3 regions of the Caulobacter sp. GW821-FHT11E11 genome follow, and region 2 is predicted to be linked to each of the others. Evidence: predicted binding sites of a transcription regulator. Region 2 holds the regulator's gene; each other region holds the start of a gene.
The links. The regulator LexA, encoded in region 2, represses DNA repair genes until DNA is damaged. The targets are predictions, from matches to a motif close to ATGTTCNCNANNTGTTCT.
Positions count from the first base shown of each region.

Region 1: the regulator LexA is predicted to act here: its motif matches at 6,877-6,894, upstream of AC1RR5_RS10285 (putative DNA modification/repair radical SAM protein).
Region 3: the regulator LexA is predicted to act here: its motif matches at 7,705-7,722, upstream of uvrA (excinuclease ABC subunit UvrA).

Region 1 covers NZ_JBXARO010000003.1:645,774-655,681, reverse strand. The annotation lists gene AC1RR5_RS10325 (NAD(P)/FAD-dependent oxidoreductase) at 1-138, opposite strand, end outside; gene AC1RR5_RS10320 (helix-turn-helix domain-containing protein) at 359-766, shown strand; gene AC1RR5_RS10315 (DNA topoisomerase IB) at 885-1,916, shown strand; gene ku (non-homologous end joining protein Ku) at 1,928-2,776, shown strand; gene AC1RR5_RS10305 (nuclear transport factor 2-like protein) at 2,773-3,201, opposite strand; gene ligD (DNA ligase D) at 3,263-5,881, opposite strand; gene AC1RR5_RS10295 (hypothetical protein) at 5,900-6,169, opposite strand; gene AC1RR5_RS10290 (HU family DNA-binding protein) at 6,498-6,779, shown strand; gene AC1RR5_RS10285 (putative DNA modification/repair radical SAM protein) at 6,908-8,128, shown strand; gene AC1RR5_RS10280 (UdgX family uracil-DNA binding protein) at 8,128-9,558, shown strand; gene AC1RR5_RS10275 (hemerythrin domain-containing protein) at 9,607-9,908, opposite strand, start outside.
Region 2 covers NZ_JBXARO010000011.1:141,343-151,250, forward strand. The annotation lists gene AC1RR5_RS24230 (ComEC/Rec2 family competence protein) at 1-686, shown strand, start outside; gene AC1RR5_RS24235 (isocitrate lyase/PEP mutase family protein) at 717-1,472, shown strand; gene lexA (transcriptional repressor LexA) at 1,551-2,258, opposite strand; gene AC1RR5_RS24245 (class I SAM-dependent methyltransferase) at 2,430-3,221, opposite strand; gene lepB (signal peptidase I) at 3,272-4,063, opposite strand; gene AC1RR5_RS24255 (lysophospholipid acyltransferase family protein) at 4,131-4,697, opposite strand; gene trpC (indole-3-glycerol phosphate synthase TrpC) at 4,786-5,574, opposite strand; gene trpD (anthranilate phosphoribosyltransferase) at 5,571-6,596, opposite strand; gene AC1RR5_RS24270 (anthranilate synthase component II) at 6,607-7,203, opposite strand; gene AC1RR5_RS24275 (hypothetical protein) at 7,319-7,528, shown strand; gene trpE (anthranilate synthase component I) at 7,542-9,077, opposite strand; gene AC1RR5_RS24285 (peptidylprolyl isomerase) at 9,077-9,908, opposite strand, start outside.
Region 3 covers NZ_JBXARO010000013.1:78,482-88,389, forward strand. The annotation lists gene fliX (flagellar assembly regulator FliX) at 1-262, opposite strand, end outside; gene AC1RR5_RS25820 (flagellar basal body P-ring protein FlgI) at 482-1,594, shown strand; gene AC1RR5_RS25825 (rod-binding protein) at 1,594-1,977, shown strand; gene AC1RR5_RS25830 (flagellar basal body protein) at 1,980-2,429, shown strand; gene AC1RR5_RS25835 (class I SAM-dependent methyltransferase) at 2,426-3,058, opposite strand; gene AC1RR5_RS25840 (DUF3422 domain-containing protein) at 3,074-4,324, opposite strand; gene AC1RR5_RS25845 (ABC-F family ATP-binding cassette domain-containing protein) at 4,387-5,967, opposite strand; gene AC1RR5_RS25850 (hypothetical protein) at 5,924-6,037, opposite strand; gene AC1RR5_RS25855 (DUF1203 domain-containing protein) at 6,148-6,612, shown strand; gene AC1RR5_RS25860 (hypothetical protein) at 6,615-6,776, opposite strand; gene AC1RR5_RS25865 (hypothetical protein) at 6,885-7,535, opposite strand; gene uvrA (excinuclease ABC subunit UvrA) at 7,800-9,908, shown strand, end outside.

The DNA of each region.
Region 1 (9,908 bases), on a different contig from region 2:
GCCCGAGGCGTTGTCGCCCAGCGGCGCCGGATCGAAGACGGTGACCTTGAAGCCGGCCCGCGCCAGGCGCAGCGCCACCGCCGATCCCAACGCCCCGGCCCCAGCCACGGCGATACGCGCGCCTGATTGAACTGTCATGGCGCGCAAACACCTTCCGAGCGCGCGAACGTCAAGTCCGGAACGACCACGTCCTTTACTTGGTCCATTCATCATTAACGATAGTAAATCGAGCGCGACACTTTGGCGCGAAGACCCGTTCCGTGCACGTCCGGACGTGACGATGCAGCCAAGCTGTGTCTATACCCGTTAACATTGGCATGACGGCCGCCGCCGCGCGGCGCAGATGGAATAGAGGCGGATGAACGATCGACCCGCAGTCGAACCAGCCCACCCCGTTGATCTTTATGTGGGCGCTCGGCTGAGAATTCGCCGCAAGATGATGGGCCTGAGCCAGACCCAGGTCGCGGACGCCCTCGGCATCACCTTCCAGCAGATCCAGAAGTACGAGCGCGGCGCCAATCGCATCAGCGCCAGCAAGCTTTACGACGCCGCCAAGCTGCTGCAGGCGCCGGTGTCCTACTTCTTCGAAGGTCTGGAAGACACCGACGGCGGCATCGACGACGGCTTCGCCCAGCGCATGACCGAGTTCGTGTCGACGCCCGAAGGCCTGGAACTGGCCAGCCTGTTCCCGCGCCTGGCCGACCGTCGCCTGCGCCGCCGGGTGGTCGATCTGGTCCGCGCCATGGTGGACGACGACGCTCCGTAACGGCGTCCCGATCAGTAGCTTTCGAAAGGCCCGCGCCGTCAAAGTCGCGGGCCTTTTCGCATTCGGAACCCGCCTCCGCGCCCGCCGTTGATCCGACAAAGGACGGAGGGCTGGTCATATGCCGCGCGATACGCTCGAACTTCAGCCGGCGGCGCCCGGCCTGCTCTATGTGAACGACGACGATCCAGGGCTACGCCGGGTCAAGGCCGGCGAGGGCTTCGCCTATCGCGACCCCGACGGCGACAACGTCGATGACGCCGCCACGCTGGACCGCATCAAGACCCTGGCCATCCCGCCGGCCTGGACCGACGTATGGATCTGTCCCTCGCCGCACGGCCACATCCAGGCCACCGGCCGGGACCAGAAGGGCCGCAAGCAGTACCGCTATCACGAGGCCTGGCGACGCGACCGCGACGGGCTGAAGTTTGGCCGCATGATCGCCTTCGGCCGTGCTCTGCCGAAGTTGCGGACGCGGGTCGAGACCGATCTCGCGCGCCGGGGCCTGCCCCGCGACAAGGTGGTCGCCGCCGTTGTCCGCCTGATGGAGCTGACCCTGATCCGGGTCGGCAACGAGGAGTATGCGCAGGCCAACAAGAGCTTCGGCCTGACCACCCTGCGCGACCGCCACGCCAAGCTGTCCAGCGTGGGCGGCACGTTCCAGTTCAAGGGCAAGAGCGGCAAGGTCCACACGACGGGCTTTCGCGACCGTCGCCTGGCCCGCATCGTCAAGGCCTGCCAGGACGTGCCCGGCCAGCGCCTGTTCCAGTATCTCGACGAGGACGGCCAACGCCGCTCGGTCGAGAGCGCCGACGTCAACGGCTATATCCGCGCGGCGATGGGCGAGGACTTCTCGGCCAAGGACTTCCGCACCTGGGCCGGCACCCTGGCCGCCGCGCGGGCCCTGTGCCTGATCCCCAAGGCCGGCAGCCCCACCGAGGCCAAGCGCAACGTCAACACTTGCGTGAAGGCTGTCGCGGGCCTGCTGGGCAACACGGCCGCCGTCTGCCGGGGCTCGTACATCCATCCGCTGGTGCTGGAAGCCTATCAGCAGGGCGTGTTGCCGCTGAAGCCAGGCCGCTCGGAGCGGGCGTTCGAGTTGGCCGTTATCCGCTTCCTGGAGGCCGCCAAGGCCTCGTGCTCGAAAGCCTGAGGAGAGCGCCTATGGCCGCCGGCCGTCCCACCTGGCAGGGCCACCTGCGCCTGTCGCTCGTAACCTGCCCCGTCGCGATGTACACCGCCACCGACTCGCGCGGCGACGTGCACTTCAACATGCTGCACAAGAAGACCCACAACAGGATCCGCATGGTCCCGACCGATCCGGACCTGGGGCCCATCGAGCGCGCCGACATCGTCAAGGGCTACGAGGTCGAGAAGGACGAGTACATCGTCGTCACCCAGGACGAGATCGACAGCGTCCGCCTGGAAAGCACCCGCACGATCGACATCGAGCGCTTCGTGCCGGCCAGCGACATCGATCGCCTCTACTGGGACAATCCCTACTTCCTGGTCCCCGACGGCAAGCTGGCCGCCGAGGCCTATGGCGTGATCCGCGAGGCCATGACCAAGGAGGGCCAGGTCGCCCTCGGCCGCGTGGTCATGCACCAGCGCGAGCGCCTCTTGGCCATCGAGCCGCGCGACAACGGCATGGTCGCCTGGTCCCTGCGCAACCGCCGCGAGGTCCGCGACGCGGCGACCTATTTCGACGCCATCCCCGACAAGAAGCCCGACGCGGCGATGATCCAGATCGCCCAGAAAATCATCGAGCAGAAGGAGGGCCCCTTCGATCCCGAGCAGTTCAACGACCGCTACGAGGACGCCCTGCGCGCGCTGATCAAGGAAAAGCAGAAGGGCAAGGGCCGCAAGGTCACCGTCGAGGAGCCCGAGGATACGAACGTGGTCGACCTGATGGAGGCGCTACGCAACAGCCTGGGCAAGGCGCCGGCCAAGGCCAAGCCGGCGGCCAAGAAGCCCGCCGCGCACAAGGCGCCGGCGCGGAAGAAGGCCGGCTAGGCCGTCAACCCGCCCAGCAGCTCCTTCAGGCGCGGCCCGGCCTTGGCGGCCATCGCCTCGCCCACGGCCGCGGCGGCGTTGGCCGGACGGATCATCACCTCGAATTCGGTGATCTTGCCGGCGTCGTCGAAGGAGATGATGTCGATGCCCTTGAGCTTCTTGTCGCCAACGCGCGCGCTGAACTCGAGCACCACGGACTCGTGTCCCTCGGACCAAAACTCCCGGTGATAGGCGAAGTCCTCCAAGATGGTGTTGACCGTGGCGATGATGTGCACGAGCGGCTCGACGCCCGGATAGGGCGTGAAGAAGGCCGGCGAGCGGAACACCACCGCGTCGGACGCCAAGGGACGCAAACGGTCGAACTCGCGCTTCTCCAGCAGGTCGTGCCAAGTCTCTAGCGCTTGCAGCGCCTGCTCGCGGGCCATGCCGTTCTCCCCATGATCCCGACGTTCGAATGCGCCGGATAGCGGCACTGTAAAATCCGACCTACGCCTTGCCCAGCTTCTTGATCGCCGGCGCCAGGTCGCGCTCGCTGTCGGCATAGGCGTCCCAGGCGTCGAGGTCCTTCACCAGGCCCGGAACCGTCCGGATGTTGAACCGCGACGGATCCAGTCCCTTGCGCACCTGGGTCCAGGCCACCGGCCATGAGACCGGCGCGCCCGGACGGCCGCGCGGCGACAGCGGGGCCACGGCCGTGCTCATGCGGTCGTTGCGCAGGTAGTCGAGGAAGATTTTCCCGCCACGATCCTTCTTGGCCATGGTGATCAGGTACTGGTCGGGACTGTCGGCCGCCATGCGGGCGCAGACCTCGCGGGCGAAGGCCTTGGCGGCGTCCCAGTCGACCTTGGTTCCCTTCAGCGGCGTGACCACATGGAGGCCCTTGCCGCCGGTGGTCTTGCAGAACGGGACCAGGCCCAAGGCCTCCAGCCGGTCGCGGATCTCGCGCGCGCCCTCGACCACGGCGTCGAACGAGACGTCCGGCGCGGGGTCCAGGTCGAAGACCAGGCGGCCCGGAACCTCCGGCGCGCCCTCCCGGCAGTTCCAGGGGTGCAGCTCGGGCGCGCCCCACTGGGCGGCGGCGACCAGGCTCTCGACGGTGTTGAACACCAGATACGGCTTGTGGTCGCCGCTGACCGTGACCTCGTCGATCAGGGCCGAGACGCCTTTGCCCGAATGGCGCTGGAAGAAGGTCTCGCCGCCGATGCCGTCCGGCATGCGGATCACCGAGCAGGGCCGGCCCTTCACGTGCTCCAGCATCCAGGGGCCGACGGCTTCGAAGTACTGCGCCAAGTCCAGCTTGGTCCCCGGCGTGCCGTCGCCGGCGTCGGGCCACAGCGGCTTGTCGGGATTGGAGATCGCCACGCCCAGCACCGAGGCCTTGCCGCCGGCGCGCTTGGCCGAGGCCGGTTTCGGCTGAGCCAACTCGACCTCCTCGACCGGGGCCGGCGCCTCGGCCGCGACGGCCTTGGCGGGCTTGTCCTCGCGCAGGCCCTTGAACGAGGCCTGGCGCACCGAGCCGTCGCCCGTGAAGCCCGCGAACTCGATCTCGGCCACCAGTTCGGGCTCGACCCAATGGATGCCTGCCCCACCGCGCGGCGCACCCTTGCCGCCGAACGGCGAGGTCTTGCGCGCCAGCGCCTTCAGAGCCGGGAGCAGCTTAGCGACCTTGTCGCGGCCATAGCCCGTGCCGACCCGGCCGACATGGGCCAGTTCGCCCTCTTTATTGTAGATGCCGACGATCAGCGAGCGGAACGCGTCGCCCGTGGTGGTCCAGCCCCCGATCACCACCTCGTGGCCGGCCCGGCACTTGGCCTTGGTCCAGGTCGCGCCCTTGCCCGAGCGATACGGCGCGTCCAGCTTCTTGGAGATCACGCCCTCCAGCGACATCCGGCAAGCCGACTGCAGCACCGCCTCACCGCCGCTGGTGAAGTGCTCGACGTAGCGGATGCGTTCTCCCTCAGGCAGCAGCGTCTTCAGCCGGTTCTTGCGGTCCGACAGCGGCAGCTCGGTCAGGTCCTGACCATCGGCATGCAGCAGGTCGAAGGCGAAGAAGATCAGGTCGTCGGTCTTCTCCTCCGACAGCGCCGCCTGCAGTCCCGCGAAGCTGGGCGAGCCGGCCTCGTCCAGGGCCACGACCTCGCCGTCGATCAGGGCGTCGGGGAGATCCTCGGCATCCGCGATCAGCTGCGGGAAGCGCTTGCTCCAGTCCAGGCCCGTTCGGGTACGCAGAGCGGCCTTGCCGCCCTCGATCCGCAGCTGCATGCGATAGCCGTCGAACTTGATCTCGTGGACCCAGTCCCCGCCGCCCGGCGGCCTGTCGACCAGCTTGCACAGCTGCGGCGGGATGAAGTCGGACATCTTCGCCGCCTTGGCGGGCTTGGCCTTGGCCATCTTGCCCTTCGGCGCGCCCGTCTCCTCGGCGGCCTTCTCGGCGCTGGCCTCGGGTGAATTCGTGCTGCTCCAGACGGCGTCCGACGTGGGCCCCTGCCCTGTCATGAACGGCGTCGGCGCCTTGCCCTTGCCGGCCGCGATCTTGTCCATCGTCCGGCCCGAGGCGATCGAGAAGGACGTGTCCTCCAGGAAGTCGAGGTCGCCCTCGATCGCGAACTCGTCGTGATGCTTGATCAGCAGCCAGTTCTCGCGTTTGCCGCCGAACTTGTCGTTGTTGATCCGGACGAGAACCCAGCCGCCCTTCATCCGCTCGCCGGCGAAGACGAGCTTGATCTCGCCCTTCTTGAGGCCCTTCTCCAGGTCGAAGCCCGGCTCGGGCGCCCACCAGCCGCGGTCCCATAGCATCACCGTGCCGCCGCCATACTGGCCTTCGGGGATCGTGCCCTCGAAATCGCCATAGGCCAGCGGGTGGTCTTCGACATGGACGGCCAGGCGCTTGTCGTGCGGATCGCGCGACGGCCCCCGGGTCACCGCCCACGACAGGAACACGCCCTCGTGCTCCAGCCGCAGGTCGTAGTGCAGCCGCGTGGCGTCGTGCTTCTGGATGACGAAACGCGCCCGCTCGGACGCGGCGACCTCGACCTCGCCCGAAGGCTCAGCCGTGAGCTTGAAGTCGCGCTTGGCCTGATAGGCCGCGAGCTTGCGCGCTGCCATGGTCGTTATTCGCCCCCGTTACTCGCCATCGAAGACTTGCGGTCGCTTGTCGTCCTCGTCGACGCCATCGCCGCCGTCGGCGTCTTCCTCGAGGGCGATGATTTCGTCGTCGTCCAGATCCTCGCCGATCAGGGCGTCGTCATCGTCGGCGTCGCCCTCGGCCTGGGTAACATCCAGCACGTCCGGCAGCTCCTCAAAGGTGCGCAACTCGCCGTCCTTGCCGACGACATCCTCGTCCAGCGCCTCGGCGCCGTCCTGCCCGTCCCATCCATTATCGACATCGGTCATGGCGGTCTCTCCTGTGTGTTCAGGAAGAATGGCTAGGGCCGGCGCGGCGTTCCGGTCTTGTCGATTTGAACCCGAACCGGCCCGGATCGGAGGCGATTCCGTGCAGAATCACCTAGTGCGCGAGTCGGCTCATAGTCCACTTACGGGACCAATATTAACGCTTTTGCCCCGAACTTGGCCGTTCGTGAGGCGACGATTTCGTAAAAATCCCCGGCCCACGGGCGTTTTGCCCCCATGAATCGGCGTTTTAACCTTCCCTAACGGGTGACAAACCCGAAACGCCTCGGCAGGCTCACAACTCCCTGATTCACAGGACATGAGCTTAGAGATGACGAACGTTTCCGATCTGGTCGACGCCGCTGTCGCCGCCGACGACAAGCTGACCAAGACCCAAGCCAAGGCCATCATCGACGGCGTTTTCAAGTCGATCTCCGACGCCGCCGTGAAGGGCGAAGAAGTCTCGATTCCGGGCTTCGGCAAGTTCAAGGTCCAGGCCAAGCCGGCCCGCACCGGCCGTAACCCGGCCACGGGCGCGACCATCGAAATCGCCGCCAGCAAGAAGGTCGCCTTCACGCCGGCCAAGCAACTGAAGGACGCCGTCAACGGCTAAGCCTTTGGCGGGGAGCAGGCCGCAAAGTCTGCTCCCCGACGCTTCTATTCACGCGCGACATTGTGCTCCATGCCCTTGTCGCGCGTGAAGACTATCTAGAACAAAATAAGAACGATAACGTGCCATGCATGGCCGTTCTCGATCTCAGACGTAAGCTCGCTATCCTCTCCGACGCCGCCAAGTACGACGCGTCCTGCGCCTCGTCCGGCGCCGAGAAACGGACCTCCGTCGGCGGCCAGGGCGTGGGCTCGACCGAGGGCATGGGCATCTGTCACGCTTATGCGCCCGACGGTCGCTGCATCAGCCTGCTGAAGATCCTGCTGACCAACTTCTGCATCTACGACTGCGCCTACTGCATCAACCGCGTGTCGTCGAACACACCCCGGGCGCGGTTCACGGTGAAGGAGGTCGTCGACCTCACCCTGAATTTCTACAAGCGCAACTACATCGAGGGCCTGTTCCTGTCGTCGGGCGTCATCCGCACGGGCGACTACACGATGGAGGAGATGGTCCGGGTGGCGAAATCGCTGCGGCTGGACCACGACTTCCGCGGCTACATCCACCTCAAGCTGATCCCCGAGGCTTTGCCGGAACTGGCGGCCGAGGCCGGCCTCTATGCTGACCGGGTGTCGATCAATATCGAGCTGCCACGTGACGACAGCCTGGCCGCCCTGGCCCCCGAGAAGAGTCCCACCGACATCAAGCGCGCCATGGGCCGCATGCGCCTGGCGATCGACGATTACGCCGAGCCGGCGAAGAAGGCCGGACGGCGGTCCTTCGCCCGCAGCCAGTCGACCCAGCTGATCGTCGGGGCGGACGCGGCCAAGGACGGCGACATCCTGGCCCGCAGCGCCAGCCTGTATGGCGCCTATCGCCTGGGACGGGTGTTCTACTCGGCCTTCAGCCCGATCCCCGACGCCAGTTCGCGCCTGCCCCTGGCCCGGCCGCCGCTGCTGCGCGAGCACCGCCTGTACCAGGCCGACTGGCTGATGCGCTTCTACGGCTTCGAGCGGCCCGAGATCGTCGCCGAGGGCGAGGACCTGGACCTGACCGTCGATCCCAAGACCAGCTGGGCGCTGCGCAACCGCGCCAAGTTCCCGATCCATATCCAGACCGCTGACAAGGAAACGCTGCTGCGCGTGCCGGGCATCGGCGCCAAGGCCGTGGAACGCATCCTGGCGGCCCGGAAGGTCACCCGCCTGACGCTGGATGACCTCAAGCGCGTTGGGGCCGTCCTGAAGCGCGCCAGGGCCTTCGTGGTCACCGCCGACTGGACGCCCGGCGCCCTGGCTGATCGCGAGAGCCTGAAGGCCGCCCTGGTCCAGCCCCAGCAGCTGAGCCTGTTCTGATGCGGGTGGTGCGCTTGGCGTCCGAGATCGACTTCGCCGGCTGGCGCGCGGCCGCGCGGGCGCTGCGGGCCGAGGGCGTGACGCCCGAGGCGGTGGTGTGGACGGTGGAGCGGGAACTGTTCGACCTGGACTTGCCCGTCGCCGCTTCTGGCGCGGCGAACTTCACTGTGCCCGCCGCCTTTGTCGAATTGGCCGAGCAGGTGATCCAGAACCGCAGCGCCGACCGCTGTGCCCTGCTCTACCGCATCCTGTGGCGGCTGGAGCGCGAGCCGCGGCTGATCGACAATCCGGCCGATCCTGACATGGCGCGCGCCCGCGACATGGCCAAGGCCGTCAGCCGCGCCTCGCACAAGATGAAGGCCTTCGTCCGCTTCCGGTTGATCGAAGGCGCAGCGACCGAGACCTACGCCGCCTGGTTCGAGCCCGCCCACCGCGTCACCGAGGCCACCGCCGGCTTCTTCGTGCGCCGCTTCACCAACATGGACTGGACCATCCTGACGCCCGACGCCTGCGTGGCCTGGGACCGCGAGCGGCTGATGGTGTCGGAAGGCGCCGATCCGGCTGATGCGCCGTCCGAGGACGCTCAGGAAGAGCTCTGGCGCACCTACTACGCCTCGATCTTCAACCCCGCCCGGCTGAACCCCAGGCAGATGCGTCAGGAGATGCCCAAGCGCTACTGGCGGAACCTGCCCGAGGCGGCGCTCATTCCCGAGCTGATCGAAACCGCCCAGGAGCGCGCCGCCGCCATGGTCGCGTCCACGCCTCGCCAACCGTCCGACCGCGTGCTGAAGGCCGCCCTGCGCCACGCGCGCGACGCCTCGTACGGCTCGGGCGCGGCCACGACGCTGGAGGAGGTCGACGCCGGCGTCCATGTCTGTCGCCGCTGCGACCTCTGGCGCGACGCCACCCAGGGCGTGCCGGGCGAAGGCGTGACCCCGGCGCCGCTGATGTTCGTCGGCGAGCAGCCCGGCGACCAGGAGGACCTTGCCGGTCGCCCGTTTGTCGGGCCGGCGGGGCAGATGTTCGACAAGGCCCTGGCCGAGGCCGGCGTCGCCCGCAACCGGACCTACGTCACCAACGCCGTGAAGCACTTCAAGCACGAGCTGCGCGGCAAGCGGCGTATCCACAAGACGCCGGACCGCGGCGAGGTCACCGCCTGTCGCTGGTGGCTGGACGCCGAGCGACGCCTGGTCAAGCCGCGTGTGATCGTGATGCTCGGCGCGACGGCGGCCCTGGGCGTGACGGGCAAACCGACGCCGATCGGGGCCAACCGCGGGAAGGCGCTGCAACTGTCCGACCAAAGCCAGGGCGTGGTGACCTATCACCCGTCGTTCCTGCTGCGTGTCCCGGATGAGGACGCCAAGGCGCGGGCCTATGCGGAATTCGTGCAGGACCTGCGGATGGCGGGTGAACTGGCGGGCCTGACATAGCAAAACGCCCGGCCTCTCGGCCGGGCGTCTGTTGAGCGCTCGGTAGCTTTAGTGCGCGGCCTTGCCGCCGTACTCAGCCATCAGCTCTTCCTTGCGGGCCTTCATGCGTTCGCCCATGCCCTCCAGGTCTTCTTCGCCCTTCTTGGCCTGGGCGAAGAAGCCGCCGGGCTGCTCCTCTTCCTTGACGTGGTGCTTGATGTACTCGCCCAGCACCTTGACCTTGGCGTCGTAGAACTCCTGGCCGGGCTTCATGGCCTCGATCTCGGCGATCAGCTTCTTGGCGCCGTCGTGCTCGACATATGCCTCGTCGATCAGGTCGTCCTCGACCTCGCCGCGGCTCTCTGGATAGA
Region 2 (9,908 bases):
TGGCCGTGGCCGGATGGGGCATCGACGCCATGGTCGGGATCGCCAACGGCTTCGCCGACGCCCATGGCGCGCAGAGGATCGTAGCCAGCGCCCCGCCGCAGGTGCTGGTCGTGGCCTTCCTGGGCCTGATGATCCTGTGCCTGTGGAAGGGCCATCTGCGCTGGATCGGCGCGCCCCTGGCCCTGGCGGTCGCCTTGTGGCCCAGGCCCGCCGCGCCGGACGCCTGGATCGCCGCCGACGGCGCCACGGCCGCCGTCCGCTCGGGCGACGCGGCGGTCTTGTTGCGGACCGACGCCAAGCGCTTCGGGGCCGAGCTGTGGGCGCGGCGGCGCGGGCTCGAGCCGGCGACCTGGAGCCTCTACGCCTGCGACAAGCGGGTCTGCGCGCCGGCCCTGGGCGCGCCGGTGCGGCTGTCCCTGGCCTGGAGCCGCAAGACGCCCGACGCCGAGACTTTGTCGGGCATGTGCGTGGCCAGTGAGGTCGTGGTGATCCGGGGTCCGGCGCCGGAGCGCATCCCGCCGCTGTGCGCCGATGCGGTGTTGCTGGCGGCTGAGGATTTCGCGCGCGGTGGAGCGGCCGAGCTCTATCGTCGGCCCGACGGCTGGCGCATCGTCTGGGCTCAGCCATTGCGCGGCGACCGGCCTTGGAGCCGCCTGCTGACACCTGATGTCACGAGCGGCGGCTAAGCCTCGCGCCGACCTTCTGGAGGATTCGTGATGTCCAACCCGTTCGCCGCCCGCCGCGCCGCCTTCCGCGCCCTGCATGCCGAGGGCTGCTTCGCCCTGCCGAACCCGTGGGACGCCGGCAGCGCCAAGCGGCTGCAGAAGTTGGGCTTCAAGGCCTTGGCCTCGACCAGCGCCGGGGCGGCCTGGGCCCTGGGCAAGGACGACGGTCAGATCACCCGCGACGAGGTTATCGATCACCTGCGCCAGCTGTGCGCCGCCACCGACCTGCCGGTGAACGCCGACTTCGAGGCCGGATTCTCCGATACCGCCGAGGGCGTCGGCGAGAGCGTCACCCTGGCCATCGAGGCCGGCGTCGCAGGCCTGTCGATCGAGGACTGGTCGGGCTCGGCGCTCTACGACCTGCCGGTCGCCTTGGAACGCCTGAAGGCCGCCCGGGCCGCCATCGACGCCTCGGGCCAGGACGTGATCCTGGTCGGCCGCACCGAGGGCTATCTGCGTGGCAACCGGAATCTGGAGCCGACCATCGAGCGCCTGAAGGTCTATGCCGAGGCTGGCGCCGACTGCCTCTACGCACCTGCGGTCACCGATCCCGAGGAAATCCGCGCTATCGTTCAGGCCGTGGCCCCCAAGCCGGTCAACGTCCTGTTCTGGGGCTCGGACATGTCGGTCGAGAGCCTGGGCGCGCTGGGCGTGCGCCGGGTCAGCACGGGCGCTTCGCTGGCGGCGGCGGCCTGGGCCGGCTTCGACAAGGCGGCCAAGCGGCTGGCGGAGGAAGGGCGGCTGTAACCCCGATACGAAAAGGCCCCGAACCTCAGCCAAGGTCGGGGCCTATTCAAATCCCCGCTTTCGCGGGGATGAGCCGAGCTAGTGATACCGGCGGATCAGGCCCACCAGCTTGCCTTGCACCTCGACCTGGTCGGGGCCGAAGATGCGGGTCTCGTACTTCGGGTTGGCCGCTTCCAGGGCGATCGAGCCGCCCTTCTTGCGCAGGCGCTTGAGGGTGGCTTCCTCGCCGACCAGGGCGACGACGATTTCGCCCGAGGTGGCGGTGTCGCCCTTCTTGATGATCACGTAGTCGCCGTCGAGGATGCCGGCCTCGATCATCGAGTCGCCCTGCACCTCGAGGACATAGTGCTCGCCGCTACCCAACATGGCTTCGGGCACCGGCAGGCGCTCGCGTTCGTGCTGGATGGCGTCGATCGGGGTGCCGGCGGCGATCTTGCCCAGGATCGGCAGGTCGCGGCTGTCATTGGCGGGCGCCGACGAGGCGGCCGGGGCGGGCGGGGGCGAGCCGCCGCCTTCGAAGACCTGCGGGCGGAACGCGCCGCGGCCCTTGGGCGGGGCGGCCGTCGTCGCCTGCTGCGGCAGCTTCACCACTTCCAGCGCCCGAGCCCGGTGGGCCAGGCGACGGATGAAGCCGCGCTCTTCCAGGGCCGTGATCAGCCGATGGATGCCCGACTTGGAGGCCAGGTCGAGGGCCTCCTTCATCTCGTCGAAGGACGGGGAGACGCCGGTCTCCTTGATCCGCTCGTGGATGAACATCAGCAGTTCGTGCTGCTTGCGGGTGAGCATGTGAACCTCGGCTGGAGCGCGGAACAAACCGCAAACCTTTCGAATGTTCTCTAGGCGTTCCGCGTTAAAGTCAAGTCGAGCGTCGTTCGCCGGAGAAAGGCGAGGAAAATCAATAGCTAGCTTGGCCGATAGGGTAAATGTCGACCAGAATCAAAAGCTTAACGAAAGCTTTCAGGTGCGTTTGCGGGCCACGATGATGTCCTGGTCCTGCATCGGCTCGCGCCGCCAGACACCGAGCGCCACGTTGAGTGTGTCGAGGCCCAGGGCATCGTACTGAGCCAGGATCGAGGCCAGGTCGTAGGCGATCGTGTCCTCGGGCATCTCGGGATTGGCCGTCCAGCAGCCGTCCAGGGCGTGGACGAAATCGAAGGCGATCTGGCCATTGCCGGTGTTGGCGCGGGCCTCGTCGTCGATCAGGTACCAGGAGATGACGCTGGTTCCGCCGGGCTTCAAAACGCGGACGATTTCTCGCGCAAATTGCGCCTGGTCGGCGGCCAGCAGGTGGGTGAACACCGAGCCCAGCCAGACGAAGTCGAAGCTGGCGTCGGGATAGGGGAACACGAAGCGGCTGGCGGGTTGCGAGCCTTCCGGATTGTACCGGTCGCTGTGCATGTCGGCGTGGAGGAAGGCAAAACGCTCGTCGCCGACGGCGATGTTGGCTTTGCACCAGTCGATCGCCTGGGCCATCACGTCGAAGCCGGCGTAGCGACCTGTCTCGTCCAGATAGTCCACCAAGGGCGCGGCGGCGCGGCCGATGCCGCAGCCGACGTCCAGGATAGCGTGGTGCGGCTGCAGGCCAGCATCGATGAACAGCTGCCGAAACTGCTGGCCCACGCGGACGTAGTCGGCGTCGGCGGCCCCGACCAGATGCCAGAGCTCCTGCGGGGCGGCCACGGCGTCCACCGCCGGGGCGGGAGGGGCGGCCGACAAGGCGCGACGCAGCTTGGACAGGAAGGCCCGCATCCGATTCCCCTCAATTCGAAGTGGCGCGGACCCTAGCGGGGGTTGTGAGGTCAGCCAACCTTGGGGGCGGGCAGGGCCTTGAACGTGCGGTCCAGGCGCAGGCCGTGGCCGGTCCACGAGAACAGGATCCGCTCGGCGCGGCCGACCAGGTTCTCGGCCGGGATGAAGCCCATGCCCAGTTCCGGCGGCAGGTCGGCGTCGCGGGCCACGTCCCAGGCGCAGGAAGCATAGCCCTTGGGCGTCGAGCCGGGGTTGAAGCGGCTGTCCAGCGAGTTGTCGCGATTGTCGCCCATCACGAAATAGCAGCCGGCGGGCACGGTATAGACGCCGGTATTGGCCGCCTGGGTCTCGACCCCGAAGCTGTTGGTGGCGTAGGTCCGGCCGTTCGGCAGGGTTTCGCGCAGGTGGCGGACCGGGATCGGATAGGCATTGGGCGAGCCCTCGGCGTCGATGCCGGTCAGGGTCTGGGTCACGGCCGCGCCGTTGATGCGCACCACGCCGCCCTCCATCTGGATCCGGTCGCCGGGCAGGCCGATGACGCGCTTGATGACGTCGGTGCGGCCGTCGCTGGGCTTCTTGAACACCACGATGTCGCCGCGTTCGGGCGCCTGGCCCAGCAGGCGGCCGTGACCCACGGGCGGACTGAGCGGGATCGAGTGGCGGCTGATCCCGTACGGATATTTCGAGACCAGGATGTAGTCGCCGACCATCAGGGTGGGCTGCATCGATTCCGACGGGATCGTGAACGGCTGGCAAAAGACCGTGCGCGGGATCAGGAACACCACGACCACGATGGCGAAGGTCTTTGCGGTCTCGATCAGGCCTTCAGTCCACTTGCGCATCGCCATCCCCTTGCTTGCTCAAGCCAAGGTTAGGGCGGCGAGCTTGGCCAAATCGTGGCGGCGGGCTCTAGAGGACGGTCTTGCGTTCCGGATGCTTGGGCGTGACCGGCGCATAGAACGCCGCCAGCGCCGCCAGGTCCTTCTCGTAGTCGCCGCTGGGCATCATGGCGGGGCCCAGGCCCACGACCTTGCGCTTGTAGTCCATGAAGCCGGGCACCATCGGCACGCCGGCCTTCAGGGCGATGTTGTAGAAGCCGGTCTTCCAGCCGCCCGCCTTGCCGCGCGTGCCCTCGGGCGCGATCGTCAGCATGAACTCGTCGCGGCGGGCGAACTCGTCGGCCATCGCCTGGACCGTGTCGCGCGACTGGGAGCGGTCGATCGGCACGCCGCCCAGGTCCTTCATTAACTTCTCGAACGGCCAGCGGAACAGCGAGGCCTTGCCCATGAAGCTGAGCTTCAGGTTCAGCGCATCGGCCGCGCCCAGGAAGTAGACGAAGTCCCAATTGCTGGTGTGCGGCGCGGCGATGATCACGAACTTGCGGGTCGTCGTCGGGGCCGAGCCCTCGATCGTCCAGCCCTCGCGCTTGAAAAAGGCGACGAGGGACCAATTCACCACGCGGGCGAGCCAATGCATTCGCGTTTCCTCGCGCGGGGCAGTGTTCTTGTTGAGAGGACTGTGGGCGGGCGAGGGGGAAAACGCCAGACGGCGCGTACCCGATCTGTCAGCCGAGCAAGGCCTTGGTCGCCGCCGTGACGTCGGCCTGGCGCATCAGGCTCTCGCCGACCAGCATGGCCTTGGCGCCGGTGGCCTCCATCCGCACGACGTCGTCGTGGGTGAAGATGCCGCTTTCGGTGACCAGCAGGGCATCCTTGGGGGCCAGGGCCTGGAGACGCTCGGTGACGGCCAGGTCGACCACGAAGCTCTTCAGGTCGCGATTGTTGATGCCGACCAGATCCGAGCCTAGGGCGCCGGCGCGTTCCATCTCGGCCTCGTCATGGACTTCCACGAGGGCGTCCATGCCCAGGCGCTTGGCCTCGCTCATCAGCTCGGCGGCCAGGACGTCGTCGATCATCGCCAAGATGACCAGGATGGCGTCGGCGCCCAGGGCCCGGCTCTCTGCCACCTGCCAGGGATCCACGAGGAAGTCCTTGCGGATGCAGGGCAGGCTGACGGCCGCGCGGGCGTCGATCAGATAAGCGTCGGCGCCCTGGAAGCTGGGGCCGTCGGTCAGCACCGACAGGCACGATGCGCCGCCGGCTTCGTAGTTCCGAGCCAGGGCCGGCGGGTCGAAGTCGGCGCGGATCAGGCCCTTGGACGGCGAAGCCTTCTTGATCTCGGCGATCAGCGACAGCTTGCCAGGCGCGTGGCCGGCGATCAGGGCCTGCTTGAAGCCGCGCGGCGACGAGGCGTTGCGGGCGGCGTTCTCGAGCGCGCCCAGGGTGCGGCGACGCTTGCGGTCGACGACCTCCTCAAGCTTGTAGGCGGCGATCTTGGCGAGGATGTCGGTCACGCGGTCACTTCCGTATTCGTAGCGGCCACCAGCCCGGCCAGGGCGGCCTTGGCGCGGCCTTCGTCGATGACGTCGGCGGCCAGTTCGATACCCTCGACCAGGGTCTCGACCCTGTCGGCGACCAGGAAGGCGGCGGCGGCGTTCAGTAGCACGATGTCGCGATAGGCGCCCTTTTCGCCGTCGAACAGACGGGTGAGGGCGGCGGCGTTGAAGTCGGGATCACCGCCGGTGATGTCCGACAGCGAGGCGCGTGGCAGGCCCACGGCCTCGGGCGTGATCTTGAACAGGTGGATGCGGCCGTCGCGCCATTCGGCGACCTCGGTCTCGCCCGTGGTGGTCAGCTCGTCCATGCCCGAGCCGTGCACCGACCAGGCACGCTCGGCGCCCAGCGCGCCCAGGGCCTTGGCGATCGGCTCGACGAAGCGCGGGGCCGAGACGCCCACGACCTGCCGCTTGGCGCCGGCCGGATTGGTCAGCGGGCCTAGCAGGTTGAAGATGGTGCGGAAACCCAGCTGCTGGCGGATCGGCGAGACGTGCTTCATCGCCCCGTGATGGGACTGGGCGAACAGGAAACAGATGCCGGCCTCGTCCAGGGCCTGGCGCTGCTGCTCGCGCGTGGCGTCGATATTGACGCCCAGGGCGGTCAGGACGTCGGCGGTGCCGGACTTCGACGTGATGGCGCGGTTGCCGTGCTTGGCGACCTTCAGCCCCCCGCCGGCGGCCACGAAACCCACGGCGGTGGAGATGTTCAGCGTGTGCAGGCCATCGCCGCCGGTGCCGCAGACGTCGATGACGTCGTACGGGTGTTCCAACTGCACGGCGGCGCGGCGCATGGCGCGGGCGCAGGCGGCGATCTCACCTACCGTCTCGCCGCGCAGGCGCATGGCGGTGACGGCGGCGGCCACCTGGGCCGGCGTCGGCTCGCCGCGCAGGCAGGCGGCGAAGAAGATCTCGGCGTCGGCGTCGTCCAGGGTCTGGCCGTCGGCCAGCTTGGCCAGCAGCGGCTTGAAAGCGTCGGACATGCTGTGCGCCCTAGACCCAGACCGCCGCGTCGCGCTTGACGCCGGCCAGGTCGATGAAGTTGGCCAGCATCTGATGGCCGCCCTCGGTGGCGATCGATTCCGGATGGAACTGGACGCCGTACACGGGGCGCGTCTTGTGCTGCACGCCCATGATCTCGCCGTCATCGGTCCAGGCGGTGACCTCCAGCTCGGCGGGCAGGTCTTCGCTGCGGACGGCCAGGCTGTGATAGCGCGTGGCGGTGAACGGGTTGGGCAGGCCCTTGAAGATGCCCTTGTCCTCGTGACGGACCTTGCTGACCTTGCCGTGCATGACGGCCTTGGCGCGGATCACCTCGCCGCCATAGGCCTGACCGATGGCCTGGTGGCCCAGGCACACGCCCAGGATCGGCAGGTCGGCCGGCGCGCTGGTCAGCAGGGGCAGGCAGATGCCGGCTTGGTCAGGCGCCTTGGGGCCCGGCGACAGCAGGACGGCGGCGGGCTGCAGGCCAAGGGCCTCCTGCACCGTCAGAGCGTCGTTGCGGTAGACGACCGTCTCGGCCCCCAGCTCGTTCAGATAATGGACGAGGTTGTAGGTGAAGCTGTCGTAGTTATCGATGACGAGGATCATGACGCCGCCTTTCGAAGTGCGGTTCTAGCCTGCGCGAAGCCTTTGTGTAGCGGCATTTTCGCGCGCGGCCTTCAGTTACGGTTACAGCGAACGCGGTCTGTCGCATCATATGGGGATGGACCCGCGTGATTCCGCCCTGGACCCGATCGCCGTCGCCTATGTCCGCGCTCTGCTGCGGAAGAAGACGCGCGCTCAGAAGATGGCGCCGGTGCTGGCCGCCGCGGCCTTCGCCGCGGTCTGTGCGCTGAGCTTCGCCACGGTCATGGTGCTGGCGCCGCCTGCGGTCACTCAGCACCTGCCGGACGATCGGCTGGGCGGTCCCTAAACAGCCCTAAGGCTCAGCTGAATCGCCAGGCTTCCTCGGCCGCGCGCTTGAGGGCGCGGGACTTGTGCAGGGTCTCGTCATATTCGGCGTCCGGATCGCTGTCTGCGACGATGCCGCCGCCGGCCTGCACGTACATCATGCCGTCCTTGACCAGCGCCGTGCGCAGCACGATGCAGGTGTCGACCGAGCCGTCGGCGCCGAAATAGCCGACCGCGCCGGCATAGCCGATGCCGCGCTTCTCGACTTCCAGCTCGTCGATGATTTCCATGGCCCGCACTTTGGGCGCGCCCGAGAGCGTGCCGGCGGGCAGGGCGGCCATCAGCACGTCAACCGGATCGACGCCGTCGGGCGCGGTGCCCTCGACGTTCGAGACGATATGCATGACGTGGCTGTAGCGCTCGATCTTGAAGCTCTCGGTCACGCGGACGTTCGGGCCCTTAGGACGCTCAGCGGGGGCGTTGCGGCCCTGGTGGTTGAGCATGGCCACGCGGCCCACGTCGTTGCGGCCCAGGTCCAGCAGCATCAGATGCTCGGCGCGTTCCTTGGGATCGGCCAGCAGCTCGGCTTCCAGCGCCGCGTCTTCCTCGGGCGTGGCGCCGCGCGGACGGGTGCCGGCGATCGGCCGGATGGTGATCTTGTTGTCGCGCAGGCGGACCAGGATCTCGGGGCTGGAGCCGACCAAGTTGAAGCCGTCCAGGTTCAGGAAGAACAGGAACGGCGACGGGTTGGTCCGGCGCAGCGAGCGATACAGCGCGAACGGCGGCAGGTCGAAGGGCGCGCGGAAGCGGTGGCTGGCCACGACCTGGAAGATGTCGCCGGCGGCGATGTAGTCCTTGGCTTTGGCGACCACGTCGGCGTAGTCGGCGCGGCTGACCGGCGTCGTGAACTCCATCGGATCGCGGGCCGGGCGCGGCGCGTCGTGGCCGAGCGGGCGATGCAGATCGGCCATGACCGTCTCGATGCGCGCGCGCGCGGCGGCGTAGGCGTCCTTGGCCGAGATCCCGGCCTTGGGCCGCACGGCCGTCGTCAGGATGATCTCCTGGGCGATGGCGTCGAAGATCGCGACGATCTGCGGGCGGGTCATGATCCCGTCCGGCAGGCCCAGGGTGTCTTCGTTGATGTCGGGCAGACGCTCGACCAGACGCACCAGGTCATAGCCCAGGGCGCCGAACACGCCCGCGGCCATGGGCGGCAAGCCCTTGGGCAGTTCCATGCGCGCCTGGGCGACCAGATCACGCAGGCTGTCCAGCGCGCCGCCCGGCTGGGGCGTGTAGCGGCCGGCGGCGATGTCGTCGCCCTCGGCGATCTCGGCCTGGTCGCCGCGGCAGCGCCACACCAGGTCCGGGTTCATCGTCACGATCGAGTACCGACCGCGCCAGGTCCCGCCTTCGACGCTCTCGAACAGGAAGCTGTAGGGACGCGTCTGGGCGATCTTCAGATAGGCCGAGACCGGGGTCTCGAGATCGTCGATCAGACGGGTCCAGACGACCTGCTGCCGTCCGGAATCATAGGCTTCCGAAAAGGCGTCGAACGCGGGTTCCAGACTCATTACTCGGCTTTCTTTCCGGACTTGGCGGCATCGGCCTTGGCCAGGGCGTCGGTGTCGACGCCGATGGCCTGGCGCGCCAGGGTCAGGTTGCTCTTGGTCTTCAGCTGGGCTCGGGCGGCGGTGCGCGAGGCCTCGCCCAGGTCACGCATCAGGCCGCTGGCCGTCTGCTGCTGGGTGAAGGCGGCGATCTGGGCCACTTGGCCGGTCGGGGCGGCCTTGATGGTCTCCAGCTTGGCGACCACGAAGGCTTCGCCCTGCTGGCCGGCGCGGGCCACGAAGGTCTCACCCGACTTGGCGGTGAAGGCCGCGCCCAGGAATTCCTGGCCCAGGGCCATGTGCGCTTGCGCGTTCTGGCGGGTCAGGCCGGCGACCTTCTGAACCTTCGACTGGGCCGAGGCGGCGACGGCGTCCAGGCTCTCGCCCTTCTTGACGCGGGCGGCCAGCGTGTCGGCCTTGGCCTTCAGGCGCTTGCCCATCTCCTGGTTCAGCCAGACGCCGGTCAGTTGCGGCTTGATCTCGGCCAGCGGCGGCATGGCGGCCGGGACGATCTTCTCGACCTTCACAGCGTAGTATTCGCCCTTGCCCAGTTCCACGAGCTCGCTCTCGCCGCCTTGCGGCAGGCCGAAGGCGGTCTTGACCATGTCCGGGGTCAGGCCGGGGATGGGCTGGCCCATCTGGTCCGCGCCCTGGGCGGTGATCGGGGTGGTCGTGGCTGTCATCGCGCCGGCCTTGCTGGCGGCGGCGATCAGGTCGGCGCCGGCGTCATGGGCGTCCTGATAAGCCTGGGTCTGGTCATAGGCCTTGCCTTGCGCTGTCTGGGCGCGGACTTCG
Region 3 (9,908 bases), on a different contig from region 2:
CCTCACCCAGAATGTCCAGGATCTGGTCGGCGCGGCGCACTGCGCGCTTCTTGCGTTCCAGGGGGCTGCCGACGGCGCCGGTCTCCTGCAGGGCCAGAAGGGCGTCGACCGAGCCGACCCCCGACAGGCCGCCGACCGAAGCGGTGCTGGCCGCGCCGCTGGCGGCGTTGACCGAAGGCAGCGAAAAGCTCGACTGTCCGCCGGCGGGCTTGGCCCGCGACGCGCCGGTCGAGGAGACGCCTCCCGTGCTGGAAACCTTCATCCGACCGCTCCAAAAGCTCTCATGCGCGAGTCACTCTTCTCATCGCACGAAACATAGTGAGCCCGCGCGCTTGAAGTATGGTTAATGCCGGGCAGATTCTGCCGCCGGGCGCCGGGCGGACCACCGCCGAATGCGGAATCCCTTGAGTCATAAGGCCTTCAAAGTGGCCCGCTTCTGGCAAGAGGCGGCGCGGGGATCCTCCCCCGCTACGAGATTGCCATGTCGCGTTCATTCTTTCGCACCCTTCTGACCGCCCTCGCCGTCGCCTCGGCCTTCGTCGCCGCGCCGGCGATCGGCAAGTCGCGCATCAAGGACATCGTCGCCTTCGAGGGCGTCCGCGAGAACCAGTTGATCGGCTACGGCATCGTCGTCGGCCTGAACGGCACGGGCGACAGCCTGCGCAACGCGCCGATGACCAAGCAGAGCCTGGAGGCGATGCTGGAGCGTCAGGGCGTCAACGTCCGCGACGGCAATCTCAACACCAAGAACACCGCGGCCGTCATGGTCACCGCCAGCCTGCCGCCGTTCTCGGCCGCCGGCTCGAAGCTGGACGTCACCGTCTCGACCATGGGCGACGCCAAGAGCCTGCTGGGCGGCACCCTGCTGGTCACCAGCCTGCAAGGCGCGGACGGCCAGACCTATGCCGTGGCCCAAGGCACCGTCCAGACCGGTTCGGTCTCGGCCGGCGGCGCTTCGGGCAGTTCGGTCACCAAGGGCGTCCCGACCGCGGGTCGGATCGCCGGCGGCGGCGTCATCGAGCGCGAGACCGGCTTCCAGATGGTCAATATGGACATCATGCGCCTGACCCTGCGCAATCCGGACTTCACCACCGCCCGCCGCATCGCCGACGCCATCAACGCCAAGTTCCCCGGCTGCGCCCAGGCCCAGAACCCCACCGTCATCGCCACCCGCGCTCCTCCCGGCACGGACATGATCACCTTCATGACCAACATCGAGAACCTGGAAGTCGAGCCGGACGGCCCGGCCAAGGTGGTGATCGACGAAGTGGCCGGCGTGATCGTCATGGGCGACGACGTCCGCATCAGCCAGGTCGCCATCGCTCAAGGCAACCTGACCATCTCGGTCCAGGAGAGCCCGGCCGTCAGCCAGCCGGCCCCGTTCAGCCAGGGCCAGACCGCCGTCGTCCCGCAGTCGACCGTCAATGTCGACGAGGAGAAGGGCAAGAAGCTGGTCACCCTGGGCGGTTCGCCCTCGCTGAAGAGCCTGATCGGCGGCCTGAACGCCCTGGGCGTCACGCCCCGCGACATGATCTCGATCCTGCAGGCCGTGAAGGCCGCGGGCGCCCTGCAAGCCGACATCGAGGTGATGTGATGAGCGCGCTCGACACGATCTCCACCTTCGTCCCGCAGTTCGGCGCGGCCGCCGCCACGGTCAAGACCGCCGCCAAGGCGGTGCAGACCGCCGGCGCCGCCATCCAGGGCGCGGTCGAGGACACCACCAAGGAAACCGCCACCCGCAAGAAGATCGCCGAGACGGCCAAGACCTTCGAGGCCTCGTTCATGTCGGTGATGATGCAGCAGATGTTCGAGGGCGTGAAAACCTCCGAACCGTTCGGCGGCGGCAACGGCGAAGAGATGTTCAAGTCGGTCCTGACCGACGCGATGTCCAAGGAAGTGACCAAGTCCGGCGGCATCGGTCTGGCGTCCACCGTCCAGCGCGAAATGCTGAAGATGCAGGGTCTGAAGGAACAATAAGCATGGCCATCGCCGCCCTCGACGCCGACGACCGCGTCCACCAGCTGACCCTGCTGACCGAGCGCCTGACAGACCTGATCGCCAAGGAAGCCACGGCCTTCGAGAACCACCGCCCACACGAGGCGGCGCAGTACGTCGAAGAGACCGCCAAGCTGGCCAATGTCTATCGACACGAGTCGATGCGGGTCCGCCACAACGTGGCCCTGGTCGAGGCCGCCAAGCCCGAACTGCGCCAGCGCCTGCTGCGCGCCACCGAGGCCTTCGACGCCGTGCTGGCCCGTCAGGCCCGCGCCGTGAACGCCGCCAAGACGGTGACCGAGGGCCTGGTCCACGCCGTGGCCTCGGAAATCGCCAACCAGCGCGCCGCGCCCTCCACGACCTACGGCGCCGGCGGCATGGTCAACGACCGTCCGGCCATGGGCTCGGCGATCACGCTGAACCGCAAGGCCTAGGGCTTCAGTTCGAAGACGGCGGCAGCCCTGGTCGCCCCGTCCGGATCCCCGAAGTCGGCCACCGGATACTCGGCCACGACCGCCAGGCGGTCTGTCGGCAGGGGCGCGCGGAACGGGTCGCCGATCAGCACCAAGATCCCCGCCGCCACGCAGCGCCGCAGGAAGGCCTCGACCCGCGTCGCCAGGTGCGGGTCGTAGAACAGATCCCCCACCAGCATCAGGTCGACGCCCGGCGGATCGCCGTCCAGCAGGTCGGCCTGCTCCACCGCGATCGCCACGCCGTTGGCGTCGGCGTTCAGGCGCGTAGCGGTGATCGCATACGGATCGACGTCGACCGCCCTCACCTCGCCCGCGCCGGCTAGAGCGGCGGCGATGGCGACGAGGCCCGAGCCCGCGCCGAGATCCAGCACCCGCTTGCCGGCGACGACTTCCGGGTGATCCAGGACGTGCCGCGCCAAAGCCAGACCTCCGCCCCACGGCCGCGCCCAGTAGGGCGAAGCGAAGTCCGGGTCGGCGTCGGCCAGTCGCATCAAGCCGCTGCTGGGCCCTGCACGATGCAGGCGGATCTCCGACACGCCGGGCACGGGTTCGAGCGGCAGGCGCTGCTGGATGAAGGCTTCGAGGTCCACGCGCGGACGTAAGCGTCAGTGAGCGCCGTCGATCAACCGCTTCTTGCGCCGATGCAGGCTGGCGGCGACGGCGATCAGCACCAGCGGGACCAGGCCCGATAGCAGGAGCTCGGCCACACCGTGCAGCCAGGGCTTAAGCAGATAGCCCAGCAGGCCGAGCACGTAGTAGCCGACCGCGAAGATCGACAGCCCCTCGACCAGGCCCTGCAGCTTGGTCTGCAGCTGCAGGCTGGCGTCCATGCCGCGCAGGGTCTCCTGGTTCTGGCGGTCCTGGGCCAGGCCCAGCTTGGTGCGCAGCAGGTCGCCGCTGCGGGCGATGCGCAGGGACAGGTCGTCCAGTCGCCGGTCGGCCGCTTCCCGCGTGCGCATGGCCGGCAGAAGGCGCCGGGCGATGAACTCGCTCATGGTCGAGTGGCCGGGCACGCGGCGTTCGCGCAGGGCTTCCAAACGATCCAGGGTCAGGCGGTGGTAGGACTCCGTCGCCCCGCGCCGGAACCGGCTCTTGGCCGCGCGCAACTCGACCTCGGCCGACAGGGCCAGCAGGTGGTCCAGAACGCTCTGGCTGTCCTCGCCGGCCGCCAGACCACTGGTGATCGCCGCCAGCCGCGCCTCGGCCCCGTCCAGCCAGGCCAACAGCTCGCGGGCCGGCGGGAAGCCGATCAGGGCCAGCTTCCGATAGTTGCCGATCTCCAGCAGGGTCTGGACAAGGCGCGAGACCTCGTCATTGGCCAGGGTCAGGTTCTGGACGTGGATGCGGCCCGTGCCGCCCTCGCGCAGCCGGAAGTCGGTCCAGATCCGCGCCGCCCCGTCGAACACCTCGCACGAGACGCAGCGGGCCAGGTCGATATGGCGGCCCAGGTCCGTCTGCGTGGGCGGCTCGGCGCCGGGGGCCGAGACCGAGATCTCGACGCCCCGGAACACCTGGCCAGGCGCGCCGTCCAGCCAGAAGGCGCTCGCCTCGGGCTGAGGCTGGAAACCAAGGTCGCGCCCCAGCGGCCCGTAGGCGAACCAGGTCCAGGTCGAGAACTCCTGGTGACGCTCCCACAGCCAGCCGCCGTCTTCGTTCGCGACGACAACACGGCCCAGCGCGGAGTCCTGCCCCGGAGCGAACAGGGAGACGAAACCCGCCTCCGCCGCCCGCATGTCGGGCTCGACCAGATAGACCCACTGGCGCAGCCGGACCGGCGCGCGGTCCAGCGGCAAGGCCCGCAGGTGCATCAGTTCGCTCAATGTCACCCGAAGCGGGTGGTCCCGACCGCCGTCCATATCATCCTCGCCCTGCGTTGCCGGGTCATCGAGTCAGGCTCAATGTTACCGGTCACATAGACTTAACCGAGGGCGATCCGTCGTTCAATGCCGATCGCTTCCAGGAAGTCGGCGTCGTGGCTGACGACCAGCAGCGCGCCGTCATAACCCGACAGCGCCGCCTCGACGGCCTCGATCGAGGCCAGGTCCAGGTGGTTGGTCGGCTCGTCCAGGATCAGCAGCTGCGGCGGCGCGGCGGCGCTGAGCACGCAAGCCAGGGCCGCCCGCAGACGCTCGCCGCCGCTCAGGGTTCCGGCCACCTGGTGCGCGGCGGTATTGCGGAACAGGAACCGGGCCAGGGCCGCATGGGCGTCGTTCTGGGTGGCGCCGGGGTTCAGGCGGCGGAAGTTCTCCAGGATGGTCTCGTCGTCGTTCAGCAGCGCCGCCCGCTGGTCCAGCAGGGCGACGGGGACGCCCAGGCGGACCTCACCGACAGTTGCTGTCAGGTCTCCGGTCGCCAGGCGGATCAGGGTCGTCTTGCCCGTCCCGTTCGGCCCCGACACCGCCACGCGCTCGGGCCCGGCGAGGCGGAACGACAGGCCGTCGATCACCCGTGTTCCGTCCGGCCAGGCGAAGCCGACGTCGTCGAAGCTCAGCACTGTCCGCCCATCCGGCAATCCGGACGATGGCAGGTCGAAACCCAGGGTCCGGGCGCGTTCGACACGGGCTTCCGCGCTCGCCTTTGCCTCCGCCGCCTGGGTCGCCAGCTTGTCGGCGAGCTTGCCCTCGCGCGCGCCGCTCATCTCGGCGCGCTCGGCCATCATGCCGAGCACGATCTTGGGCGTGCCGCCGCGATCGGCGAACTTGCGACCGGCGGCGTCGCGGCGGTCCTTGCGCTCGCGGGCGACCTGGGCCTCGCGGGCGACGCGGCGGACCTCCTTCTCGGCGTGGTCGAGGTCGCGCTGGGCGGCCTGGGCCTCCTCGGCCTTGCGCTCGGCATAGAGGTCCCAGCCGCCGCCGTACGAGCGCGCGCCCAGGGACGACAGCTCGACGATCCGGTCCATGCCGCGCAGCAAGGCGCGGTCGTGGCTGACCACCACCGCCCCGCCGCGCCAGCGCGACAACACGCGGGCCACGATCGCCTTGGCCTCGACGTCCAGGTTGTTGGTCGGCTCGTCCAGCAGCAGCACGTCAGGTCGCGCGATCAGCAGCCTAGCCAGCCCCGCCCGCGTCGCCTGGCCGCCCGACAGCGCCGCCGCGGGTCGCTCAGGATCGAAGCCTGAAAGACCGACGTCGCCCAAGGCCTGGTCCAGCCGCGCCGGCAGGTCCCAGTCGGCCTCGGAGAGGTCGGTCTCGTCGCCCTCCCCGCGCTCGATGCGCGACAGGCGATCCCAGTCGCGGCCGACGCCCAGCAGGTCGACCAGCCGCGCGCCGTCCGAGACGTCCGGCGTCTGGTCCAGGGTCGCGACCGTCCCCGTCCGCGCGACGGTCCCGGCCAGCGGCGGACGCAGGCCGGCGATCAGCGCCAGCAAGGTCGACTTGCCCGCGCCGTTGCGCCCGACGAGGCCGATGCGCTCGGCCCCGATGGACAGGTTCAGATTTTCGAAGAGCAGCCGGCCGTCAGGCGTGGCGGCGGAAACGGCGTCCAGAGTGACGAAGGACATGCGAACTCACGGTCAGGGAAACGGGAAGGACGAAGCGGTCTTCCGTCTTGCTGATCATGAGGGCCTCCATCAGTTGAGAGCGCGGCTTCTACGCCCGCGAACGCGGTTCGGCAAGACCGCAAGGATCGGGTGTCGTCGCCGATTGAGAAGAGGGAAAACGCCTCAATAGAGGAGTTCTCCATGGCCTACGCCGTAACCAGCCTGCCCGCCGAACCGTTCGCCCCGCTGTTTGCGATGGACGACGAAACCCTGGCCGCGCACGGCGCCCGCCGCGTGGTCGCCGACGTGGCGCGCGGCTTTCCCTGCCGCGTCAGCCTGGATGACGCCGAGCCCGGCGAGACCCTGATCCTGGTCAATTACGAGCACCAGCCGGCCCCGACGCCGTTCCGCGCCAGCCATGCCGTCTTCGTGCGGGAGAATGTCGAACCGGTCGCGACCGTCGACGCGATGCCGCCAGCCCTGCGCCGTCGCCTGCTGTCGCTGCGGGCCTTCGACGAAACCGACATGATGATCGCCGCCGACATCACCGAGGGCGCGGCGGCCGACGCCCTGATCGCGACGTTGTTCGAGGATCCGAAGATCGCCTATCTGCACGCCCACTACGCCAAGTGGGGCTGCTACGCGGCGCGGATCGACCGGGCCTGAGGCTAGGGAGCCATGTTCCGCAGGACCCAGACCAGCGAGCCGATCCCGCCGCAGAACACCATCATGTCGATGATGATCGAACGCGGCTTGGGGCCCTTCAACGCGTCGAACGCGTCCTGCTTGGCTTCCTGCTTGCTACTTTCGGCGGCGGCCTTCTTGGCCATGGCTCGGTCCTTCTGACGTCGAGCCCCCGCCCGATCGTGGCGGTTTAATCATGCGTGGACTGAAGAACCCGCTTCCAAACAGGGTTTAGGGAATCCGAACGGCCAAGGTCAGAAGCAGCCGCCTTCGCTCAGCCTGGGCGCCGGGCCGCCGGTGGACAGGTTCCGCTCGGCGAAGCCCGGCGTACGGCCCCGACGGTAGTCGCGGCAGCGTTGCCGGCGTTGCTCGTCGTAACGCGGCGGCGGCTTGGGCTCGGGCGTCTCCCACTTGGTCTCGTCGATCGGGCCGATGAAGTTGGGCGACGGACGCTTGTCGGGCCTGTGGCCCCAGCTGTTGTAGCAGGCCTCCTTCTCCTCCGACGTCATGTGCTCGTTGCTGAGGCCCAGGCACGCGCGCTTGAGCCGGCCGGTCCCCATGGAGGCGTTACCCTCGATAAGCCGCCAACGGTCGACGACTTTGGGATCGACCGTCCACGCGGGATCGACGACGGGTGCAGACGGCGCTGTCGGAGCTGAGACGACCGGCGGTCCCTCGTCTTCCGACGTCGTCGCCTGAGCCGGCGCCGCCCGCGCCGCCGATCGCGCTCCGGCCGCCGCCTGGCGTTGCGGCGAGGCCCGCTTCTCCGGCTTGTCCAGCTCCAGGACAATGACCGGCGGCTCTTCCAGCAGCGGCGGCGGTTCCTCGATCAGCACCAAGGCGCCTAGGATCAGACCGTTGACCAGCACCCCGCCCGAGGCGGCGAGCCACCGCCTGGTCCACACGCCCCGCCCCATCCCGCCACCTCTGGTTAAGCTGGGAGAGGACGACGCGCGCGGATGGCGCCGCTTTCGGGGCCGCGCGATGGCTGGCAAGTGTCCAAGCGGCGCCTTATTGGCGGCAGGTCTGCTGACACTGACTGTCAGCAGAAACGGCCCCTCGCGGGCGCGACATTTGTTCACACCTTGTTCTTGTGTTAATTCGCGCGTCGAGCCCTACATATAGCCGCTGCGCTGCGACCAATGTCGCGGCCCAACGTTCCGGAAAACATGGCTGAGCAACTGAACTTCATCCGCGTTCGCGGCGCCCGTGAGCACAATCTGAAGAACGTCAGCGTCGACATTCCGCGCGGCGAGCTGGTCGTGCTGACCGGCCTGTCGGGGTCGGGCAAGTCGTCCCTGGCCTTCGACACGATCTATGCCGAGGGCCAGCGCCGCTACGTGGAAAGCCTGTCGGCCTATGCCCGTCAGTTCCTGGAGCTGATGAGCAAGCCCGACGTCGACCTGATCGAGGGCCTGTCGCCCGCGATCTCGATCGAGCAGAAGACCACGTCGCGCAACCCGCGCTCGACGGTCGGCACGGTGACCGAGATCCACGATTACATGCGCCTGCTGTGGGCGCGGGTCGGGATCCCCTATTCGCCGGCCACCGGCCTGCCGATCGAAAGCCAGACCATCAGCCAGATGGTCGACAAGATCACCGCCCTGCCCGAAGGCACGCGTCTCTACCTGCTGGCCCCCGTCGTGCGCGACCGCAAGGGCGAGTACCGCAAGGAGATCGCCGAGTGGCAGAAGGCCGGCTTCCAGCGGCTGAAGATCGACGGCGAGTACTATCCGATCGAGGACGCCCCGGCGCTCGACAAGAAGTTCAAGCACGACATCGACGTGGTCGTGGATCGCGTGGTGACCAAGCCCGAGATGGAGCAGCGCCTGGCCGACTCCATCGAGCAGGCCCTGCGCCTGGCCGATGGCTTGGCCGTGGCCGAGTTCGCCAATATCGAAGAGGGCGAGAAGGAGCCGAGGCGCATCCTGTTCTCGGAACGCTTCGCCTGTCCGGTCAGCGGCTTCACCATCGCCGAGATCGAGCCGCGCCTGTTCTCGTTCAACAATCCGGCGGGCGCCTGCCCGGTTTGCGACGGCCTGGGCGCCAAGCTGGCCTTCGACGCCGACCTGGTGATCCCCGACAAGGACAAGAGCCTGCACAAGGGCGCCGTCGCCCCATGGGCCAAAGGTCCTTCGCCACTCTACACCCAGACTCTGCAGGCTTTGGCCCGTCACTACGGCTTCTCGATGGACGAGCCCTGGTACAAGCTGTCGGCCGACGCGCGTGACGTGGTGCTGCAAGGCTCCAAAGGCGTGAAGATCAAGTTCACCTACGACGACAACGCCCGGAAGTACGAGGTCGAGAAGCCCTTCGAGGGCGTGCTGCCGAACCTGGAGCGCCGTTGGCGTGAGACGGACTCGAGCTGGGTCCGTGAAGAGCTGGGCCGCTACCAGTCCGACACCCCGTGCGAGACCTGCCACGGCAAGCGCCTGAAGCCCGAAGCCCTAGCCGTCAAGATCGACGCCATGGACATCGCCGAGGTGTCGATGCTGGCCATCCGTCCGGCGCGCGACTGGTTCGCCAGCCTGGAAGGCAAGCTCTCCGACAAGCACATGGAGATCGCCCGGCGGATCCTGAAGGAGATCAATGATCGCCTGCGGTTCCTGGTCGATGTCGGCCTGGACTACCTCAACCTCTCACGCGGTTCGGGCACCCTGTCGGGCGGCGAGAGCCAGCGCATCCGCCTGGCCAGTCAGATTGGCTCGGGCCTGACCGGCGTGCTGTACGTGCTGGACGAGCCGTCGATCGGCCTGCACCAGCGCGACAACACCCGCCTGCTGACCTCGCTGCAGGGCCTGCGGGACCTGGGCAATTCGGTGCTGGTCGTCGAGCACGACGAGGAGGCCATCCTCACCGCCGACTACGTCATCGACATGGGCCCGGCCGCCGGCGTCCATGGCGGCGAGATCGTCGCCGAGGGCAAGCCGGCCGACATCATGGCCAACCCCAAGAGCGTCACCGGCATGTACCTGACCGGCGCGCGCGAGATCGAGGTGCCGGAAGAGCGCCGGCCGATCAGCAAGAAGAAGATGCTGCGCGTCATCGGCGCCACCGGCAACAACCTCAAGAACGTCACGGCCGAGATCCCGGTCGGGACCTTCACCTGCATCACCGGCGTGTCAGGCGGCGGCAAGTCGACCTTCACGATCGAGACCCTGTACAAGGCCGCCGCGCGCCGCCTGAACAACGCCAGCGACGCCCCTGCCCCGCACGAGCGGATCGAGGGCCTGGAGCAGTTCGACAAGGTCATCGACATCGACCAGTCGCCGATCGGC